2 linked regions of the Phyllobacterium zundukense genome follow. The protein of the gene in region 1 interacts with the protein of each later gene in a pairwise test. Links are inferred from orthologs where the notes say so. Each region holds a gene or a part of one and is shown on either strand. Other genes may lie near its edges.

Region 1 (3,882 bases):
CTACCAGGCCATTGAGATTGCGCCGGAAGGCTTTGCTGATTTTGTCCGAAGCCTGCAGAACAATGGTTATACCGGCGGTAACGTAACGATACCGCACAAGGAGATGGCATTTGCCTTGTGCAAAAAACGCGACAGTGCCGCTGAAGATATAGGCGCCGTCAACACGCTATGGTTTGAGGATGGGGAGTTGTGGGGTGGTAACACCGATGCCTACGGTTTCCTCGCCAATCTGGATGCACTTGGCGCAGGCTGGGACAATGGCGATAAGGCGCTGGTTCTCGGCGCCGGCGGTGCCAGTCGTGCAGTCGTTTATGCACTGAAGCAGCGAGGATTTAACGACATCCGCATAGTCAATCGCACGGTGGATCGAGCGCAGGCACTTGCGGACCGCTTCGGGTACGGCACAAGCGCGCATGGATGGCAGGCAATTCCTGAATTGCTGCAAGACGCCACATTCGTTGTCAACACGACTTCACTGGGTATGGAAGGCAAGGACGATCTGAGCATCGATCTGTCGTTTGCAAATTCAAATGCCCTGCTGACAGACATTGTCTATGTTCCGCTGGAAACACCGCTGCTGAAGACAGCACGCGCACATGGACTGAGAACGGTGGACGGACTTGGCATGCTGTTGCACCAGGCTGTTCCCGGTTTCAGACATTGGTTTGGTGCCACACCGGAAGTAACACCGGAACTGCGTGCACTCATTCTCGCCGATATGGACAGATCAAACCATAGCGGGACGTCCATATGATCGTGCTTGGCCTGACGGGTTCCATCGGCATGGGCAAGTCAACATCTGCTCAGATGTTCATTGACGAAGGCATATCGGTTTATTCGGCAGACGAGGCTGTGCATCGGCTTTATTCCGGGGCCGCCGCTCCATTGATCGAGGCGGCATTCCCTGGAACGACCGAAGGAGGCAAGGTGGATCGTACGAAACTCTCCGCCGCGGTTATGGGAAATCCGGAGGCGCTGGAAAAGCTCGAGGCGATTGTCCATCCGCTTGTTCGGGCCGAGGAGAACAGATTTCGAGATGCCGCGCGCGCCAGCGGTGCGAAACTGATTGTCGTCGATATTCCTCTGCTCTTCGAAACAGGGGCTGAAGACCGGGTTGACAAGATACTCGTCGTTACCGCGCCTGAAGAAGTGCAACGAAAGCGCGTTCTCGAACGTCCCGGCATGACGCCAGACAAGCTGAACGCCATTTTGGCACGCCAGACGCCGGATGCGGAAAAGCGCGCCCGAGCCGATTTCATCATCGACACGCGCCATAATTTCGACGTCACGCGAGGTGAAATTCGCAGGATTATCAGTCTGCTGACAGTATAGAGGGGATAACATTTCAGTCCCCACTTGCCCACATTGGCCGATTCGTGGAACTTGGGCAAAGGGGTGATTACATGCGCGAAATCATATTCGATACAGAAACGACCGGTCTTGACCGGCTTGATGACCGTGTCATAGAGATCGGCGGCGTTGAGCTGATCAACCGGTTCCCGACAGGACGGACGTTCCACGTCTACATCAATCCCGAAGGCAAGATCATCCATCCTGATGCGCTGGCCGTGCACGGTATCAGCAATGACAAGCTGGCCGATAAGCCGCTTTTCGCCGGGATACTGCATGACTTCCTGGATTTCATCGACGGGGCGAAATTGATTGCCCACAATGCAACCTTCGATATGGGCTTCATCAACGCGGAGCTCAACCGGCTGGGTCATCCGCCGATTCACAATGACCGCGTCGTGGATACATTGGCGCTGGCGCGGCGAAAACATCCGATGGGGCCGAATTCGCTCGACGCTCTTTGCCGGCGCTATGGCATTGATAACAGCCACCGCACGATGCATGGCGCTCTGCTGGATTCGCAGCTTCTCGCCGAAGTCTACATAGAGCTGATCGGTGGCAAGCAGGCCGCACTTGGCCTCACGATTGCCGAACAAGGAAACAACCAGCGGTCAGGTGATATCTCGGGAACAATTATCATTTCCCGCCGGCCAATACCGCTTCAGCCTCGTTTAACCGAGGCTGAGAAAATGGCCCACGCGCAACTGGTCGACAAGATTGGCGACAAGGCCATCTGGAACGAACGCATAGCTTCCGCTGCTTGAGTGAAAAAACCCGGGCGAGACCTGGGTTTTTCTCAACTTTAAATAGTCTGGCTCAGCTGACTTGCGCCTTGGCCTGTTCTTCGGCCATGCGCTGCTGGAACATTTGCGCGAAATCGATCGGGTCGATCATCAGCGGGGGGAAGCCGCCATTACGTGTGGCTTCTGCAATGATCTGGCGGGCGAACGGGAACAGCAGGCGCGGGCATTCGATGAACAGCAGCGGCAAGAGATGTTCCTGCGGGAAACCGACAAGCCTGAAAACACCACCATAGACGAGTTCGGCATTGAAAAGGACATCTTTGCCTTCGCTCGCCTTTGCCGACAGCGTGAGCACGACATCGAAGTCGGTTTCGGCGATCGGATTGGCGTTGACGTTGACATTGATGCTGATACCGGGAGCATTTTCGCGCGGACGCAGCGACAAGGGAGCGCCGGGGCTTTCAAAGGAAAGGTCCTTTACATACTGCGCCAGTATATTCAGCGTCTGCTGCTGAGCGGAACCGTTGCCAGTTGTCGCTTCGTTGCCGTTCTCGGCCTTTTCATCAGGCTTTTGAGCCATTGTCTGGAAACCTTCTTCTGTTACGTCCGCTTTGCACGGTTATCGAATGAATGCAGGGGTCGCTAGCATGTGTGCCTCAACGAGGCAAGGCTCTCGCACTAGTCTCATAGTTCAATGACACGCCGAATCCCTATGGTTTCGGGTTCCACGGTGAGTCCGGATCGGGCTTGCTCGAGTAGTCTTCAGGATCGAGTTCGATCACCCGGTCCTTGATGCGCGATGTATCGGGACGGCGACGAGGGCGTTCGCCGGAGTTGACGACGACCACACGGTCACTGATGCAGCGCCAGCCAAAGTCCCGAACAGCGGGGATGAAAAGCAGCAGGCCTATGATGTCGGTGATGAATCCAGGTATGATCAGCAGGAACGCCGCGAAAACCAGCATGACACCATGAACCAGTTCGCGTTTTGGTGTGCGGCCAGCGGCGGTTTCCTCACGGATTTTCTGGATGAGGCCAAGGCCTTGAAAGCGCAGAAGGAACACGCCGACAAAAATCGACAGGATTATCAGACCAAGCGTTGCCAAAACACCGATCTCGCTGCCGACTACAATGAAACCGGCGATTTCAAGAAATGGCAAAGCCAGAACGAAAAGGGGCACAAGAGATCGCAAACTAATTTACCTTTCAAAGGACATATCCGGATATTATCCATAGCCGGTGTCAATTTCATGCCTATATAGGATGGCGTGAAGAGTATTTGTATGATTGCTGTTGGCAATCTATATATTTTTGGTATTTCGACGGAAGATTGAAAGCCGTAAACGAACATTTAGGACGAATGGCAGGCGACATGGAATATCTGGACTTTGGAACGATTTTCTTTTTCGTGGCGGCAGTGGTGATTTTCCTGCAGCTGCGGAAGGTCCTCGGTCGCCGCACAGGCAGTGAACGCCCACCGTTCAATCCCTATACTCGCACTGCCGATGCCGACGACAAGTCCAAACCTGGCGACAATGTCGTTTCGTTGCCACGCCGCGGCGAAGTAAAGGAAAACAGCTTCGAAAAGATCGATGCCATTTCCAAACCTGGCACGCCGTTGAATGACGGCCTGCGCGCCATCCAGAATGCGGATCCTGCATTCGAGCCTGCGAAATTCCTCGAAGGTTCGAAAATGGCCTATGAGATGATCGTCATGTCGTTTGCCGATGGTGACCGCAAGACATTGAAGACCCTGCTGTCGCGCGAAGTCTTCGATGGTTTCGTTTCC
Region 2 (4,671 bases), 2.2 Mb from region 1 along the record:
GCAACAATGCTGTCGAGACCGGATACACGTTCGGCAGGATCAAATCTCGAGTCGAAGCTCTGCCGGATGATACGGATTCAAACGAAAACCGGTGAATATGGGACAAAGACTCTCCCAATCTGGAACAAGAATAGCCGAATCTGGAACGAAATTTTCCACCCGGAATTGCAATTCAGTTGTTGCTGGTTGAGGTTTGCCTCTCAGGCCATCTCGACTTCCACAATTCCCGGTATGGCTTTCATCGCACTTGCGACCTGCGGACCGACACGATAGCGGTTCGGCAGTTCGATCTCCACTTCGGTTGCGCCATTTTCCTTGATCAGGATCAGGCTCACTACCTGGCCGTCGTTTTGCGGTATCAGATAGGGAGTAACGGCGCTCAATGGTTCGCTGGAACGCATATAAAGGCGCAAGGCCTTCTGCATGCGGGTCGCCTCGTCTTCGAGCGATTGAGCCGTCTGGATGCGCAGACTAATGCCCTCCGGCCGATCTTCGGCGCCAACAGTGACCACCACGGAACGACCTGGTTCTAGCAGATCGCGGTACTGCGCAAGAGCTTCGGAAAAGAGCACCGCCTCGAATTGTCCTGAAGAATCAGAGAATTGGATGATTCCCATTTTGTTGCCGGTCTTGGTCTTGCGCTCCTGCTTGGCCGTAATTGTCCCGGCAAGACGCCCTGCATTGGCGCCGCGCTTGACCGCCGCCGAAAACTCCGACCAGGTCTGGACGCGCATCTTTTCCAGCACTGCCCGGTACTCGTCGAGCGGATGCGCCGAGAGATAGAACCCCGCCGCTTCAAATTCCCGCCGCAACTTCTCCGCCGAAAGCCAAGGTGCAGCCGCGGGGAGTTGGATGGTTTGGGCACTTGCGGCCATTCCCCCGAATATATCCGCCTGACCACTAACGCTGTCTTCCTGCGTGCGTTGTGCATGACCGATAATCCGGTCGAGCCCGGCGATCAGGGCGGGCCGTTCACGCCCGAAACAGTCGAAAGCTCCAGCATTTATAAGGCTTTCGAAGACGCGGCGGTTGACGACACGCGGGTCGATCCGCTCGCAGAAATCCTCGAGGCTGGCATAGGTCGTCGCACCGCGTTTCTCGACAATATGATCGACAGCCGCTTCGCCAACACCCTTGATAGCCGCCAGCGAATAGAAGATTCGGTTTTCGCCAACCTCGAACAAACGGTAAGACGTATTGACCGATGGCGTGACGACTTCGATGCCGAGCCGCACAGCTTCCCGGCGGAAATCGTTGAGCTTGTCCGTGTTTGACATGTCGTATGTCATTGATGCGGCAAGGAATTCTACTGGATAGTGGGCCTTCATGTAGGCCGTCTGGAACGACACGATCGCATAGGCCGCGGCGTGGGATTTGTTGAATCCGTAGTCCGCAAACTTGGCGAGCAGGTCGAAGATGAAGTTGGCTTGCGGCTTGGTCACTCCACGCTCGACGGCTCCATCAACGAATCGGACCCGCTGCATGTCCATCTCGGCGCGGATCTTCTTGCCCATGGCACGCCGAAGAAGATCGGCTTCTCCCAGCGTATAACCCGACATTTCCTGCGCGATCTGCATCACCTGTTCCTGATAGATGATGACGCCTTGTGTTTCCTTGACGAGATGATCGATTTTCGGATGTATCGACGCCATCTCTTCATCGCCGTTCTTGCGCGCATTGTAGGTCGGGATGTTCTCCATCGGGCCCGGCCGATAGAGCGCGACGAGCGCGATGATATCCTCGATCCGGTCCGGCCGCATGCCGATCAGCGCCTTGCGCATACCGGTGCTTTCCACCTGGAACACGCCGACAGTCTCACCGCGGGATAGCATCTCGTAAGTGGGCTTGTCGTCGAAGGGCAGATCCGAAAGATCCACCGTGACGCCGCGCCGCTTGAGGAGATTGACGGCGCTCTGCAGCACCGTCAGCGTTTTCAGACCAAGAAAATCGAATTTGACCAGCCCGGCCTCTTCAACCATTTTCATGTTGAACTGCGTAACCGGCATATCTGAACGCGGATCACGATACATCGGCACAAGTTCCGACAAAGGCCGATCACCGATGACGATACCCGCCGCATGGGTCGAAGCATGGCGATAAAGCCCCTCAAGCTTCAATGATATGTCGAGCAATCTCTCGACGACTGGCTCTTTGTCGCGCTCTTCGCGCAGGCGCGGCTCGTCTTCGATTGCCTTGGACAGCGTCACAGGATTTGCCGGGTTTGCCGGCACCATTTTGGTCAAGCGGTCGACCTGACCATACGGCATTTCCAATACACGTCCGACGTCGCGCAATACGGCGCGAGCCTGGAGCGTACCGAAGGTTATGATCTGAGCTACCTGATCACGGCCATATTTACCCTGAACATAGCGAATAACCTCATCGCGCCGCTCCTGGCAGAAGTCGATATCAAAGTCCGGCATCGAGACGCGATCCGGGTTAAGAAAGCGCTCAAAGAGCAAAGAGAACCGAAGAGGATCGACGTCTGTGATCGTCAGGGCATAGGCGACGAGCGAACCCGCGCCTGATCCACGTCCGGGGCCGACCGGGATATCATGAGCTTTCGCCCATTTGATAAAGTCGCCAACGATAAGAAAGTAACCCGGATATTTCATCCGGGTGATGATAGAAATCTCGTATTCCAGCCGCTCCGAATATTGCTCGGCTGTATGGCCACCGGCTAGCCCCAAGGTCTGGATCCGCTGCGCAAGACCTTCCCGCGCCTGACGCGCCAGTTCATCGGCCTCGGCCTGCAATGCCGCTTCCGGGTCGTCGCTCTCGCCCGTAAAGCGCGGCAAAATCGGCGCACGGTTCTTGGGATAGTAGGAACAGCGTAGTGCGATCTCGACAGTGTTCTCAACCGCCTCAGGCAGATCGGCAAATAACTCCACCATCTCGTCTTCGCTCTTGAGATAGTGATCCGGTGTCAACCTGCGGCGATCGTCAATCGACAGAAGAGAGCCGGAGGCTATCGCCAAAAGTGCGTCGTGCGCTTCATAATCAGCACTTTTGGAAAAAAACACGTCGTTCGTCGCGACGAGCGGCAGTTCCAGTTCGTAGGCAAGTTCGACTTGCGCTGCTTCCAACGCGCGATCGTAACCGCGATGACGCTGGAGTTCGACATAGACTCGATCACCGAACAGCGATTTCAAATAGTTCAGCCGCTGCCGCGCACGATCAATCCGATCGTCCTTGATCGACTTGGCGATCGGGCCTTCGGGACCGCCGGACAACGCGATGATACCGTCCGCACGACCTTTCAGCCATGCCGAAGTGATATGCACGGGATCGCCCGCTGGGGTTTCCAGGTACGCACGGCTGACGAGACGCACGAGATTTGCATAACCTGCCTCGGTGGCCGCAAGGAGGACGAGCGGCGCCAGTCCTAGCGCTTCGCGCCTGTTGGCGCTGCGGCTTTCCTCTGCCTGGTCGTGAAAGGCGATATCAAGCTGACAGCCAATAATGGGTTGCAGACCTGCCTTCGAGCCCTTCTGGGCAAACTCAAGCGCCCCAAAAAGATTGTTCGTATCGGTAATCGCGATCGCCGGCGCCTTGTTGGCAACGGCAAGATCAATGACTTTTGGAACCTGCAGGGCGCCTTCAAGCAAGGAATACGCAGAATGGACTCTAAGGTGCACGAAGCGCAGCGCCTGTTTGCTCGCGGCGCTTAGACTGCTGTTTATCTGACCATCTGCCAATTATTCTGTCTCCGAAAACCTGAACGGAGAAGTTGATTCACCGCGCCGGTATAGTCCGACATGCGCGATGAAGTGTCCACCTGATTTGAGGATTTCGCCTGCTTCAGCAGTGGACAGAAATGGGATCGCAGGATCTCCAATCTCAGCGATCCCTGATCTATCAGATTGCGCTGACCCACATTGCAAACGTCGCTATGAACAGGCTGACTGTAACGAATGACATAACATCCTGGAAAAGTTCGCTCATCGGTAAAACCCTTCTTCGTTGTCTGTATGTATGTCTTTTGTTCTTTTTTTGTTCCAAAGTCAAGCACACCAAATCGCCTATTAGCGCTATGGTTTTCGAAATATTAATGGAAGGTAAAAGCGTCGCGCGATCAGAGGTTGGTGATTTTGCCGTCCTTGAGCGTCACCCGCCTGTCCATGCGGCGTGCCAACTCAAAATTATGTGTGGCTATCATGGCTGACAGTCCCGACTGTCTAACAAGTGCTTCAAGTGCTTCGAACACATAAGAAGATGTCACCGGATCAAGATTGCCTGTCGGTTCGTCAGCGAGGAGCACCAAGGGTGCGTTCGCCACAGCACGGGCAATAGCCACGCGCTGCTGCTCGCCGCCGGAGAGTTCGCTGGGGCGGTGTGAGGCACGCGCGCCAACCTTCATATAATCGAGTAGCTGCTGGGCCCGCTCGGACGCCACAGCCGGCTTCATTCCACGAATCAACTGCGGCATCATAACGTTTTCGAGTGCCGTAAATTCGGGCAGAAGGTGATGGAACTGATAGACGAAGCCGATATCGTTGCGACGGATTGCGGTGCGTTCTTCATCGGAAAGCGAACCACAGGACCTGCCATCGAGAATGACATCGCCGCTGTCTGGCCGCTCCAGCAATCCAGCTGTATGAAGCAACGTCGATTTGCCGGCCCCGGAAGGCGCGACAAGCGCCACCATCTCGCCTTTGCCAAGCGAAAAGC

Evidence for each region.
Region 2: the proteins of dnaQ (region 1) and dnaE interact in binary tests that used the Escherichia coli proteins (3 or more experiments, as listed by UniProt). The link is inferred for Phyllobacterium zundukense from one-to-one orthologs.

What each region holds. Positions count from the first base shown.
Region 1 is NZ_CP104973.1:1,108,617-1,112,498, reverse strand. What follows is about bases 363-3,258. They hold dnaQ (DNA polymerase III subunit epsilon), read left to right. Parts: upstream 363-1,403; coding sequence 1,404-2,114; downstream 2,115-3,258. Other genes in these bases: N8E88_RS17770 (FxsA family protein), read right to left, coding at 2,804-3,258; secB (protein-export chaperone SecB), read right to left, coding at 2,167-2,673; coaE (dephospho-CoA kinase), read left to right, coding at 751-1,332; N8E88_RS17790 (shikimate dehydrogenase), read left to right, coding at 363-754. Also shown: more of N8E88_RS17790, read left to right, coding at 1-362; more of N8E88_RS17770, read right to left, coding at 3,259-3,286; N8E88_RS17765 (Tim44/TimA family putative adaptor protein), read left to right, coding at 3,466-3,882. UniProt on the Escherichia coli protein: DNA polymerase III is a complex, multichain enzyme responsible for most of the replicative synthesis in bacteria. The epsilon subunit contain the editing function and is a proofreading 3'-5' exonuclease.
Region 2 is NZ_CP104973.1:3,328,065-3,332,735, forward strand. The notes cover bases 1-4,051. They hold dnaE (DNA polymerase III subunit alpha), read right to left. Parts: upstream 3,684-4,051; coding sequence 201-3,683; downstream 1-200. Other genes in these bases: N8E88_RS28680 (DNA polymerase IV), read left to right, coding at 1-95. Outside these bases: N8E88_RS28690 (ABC transporter ATP-binding protein), read right to left, coding at 4,076-4,671. UniProt on the Escherichia coli protein: DNA polymerase III is a complex, multichain enzyme responsible for most of the replicative synthesis in bacteria. This DNA polymerase also exhibits 3' to 5' exonuclease activity. The alpha chain is the DNA polymerase catalytic subunit.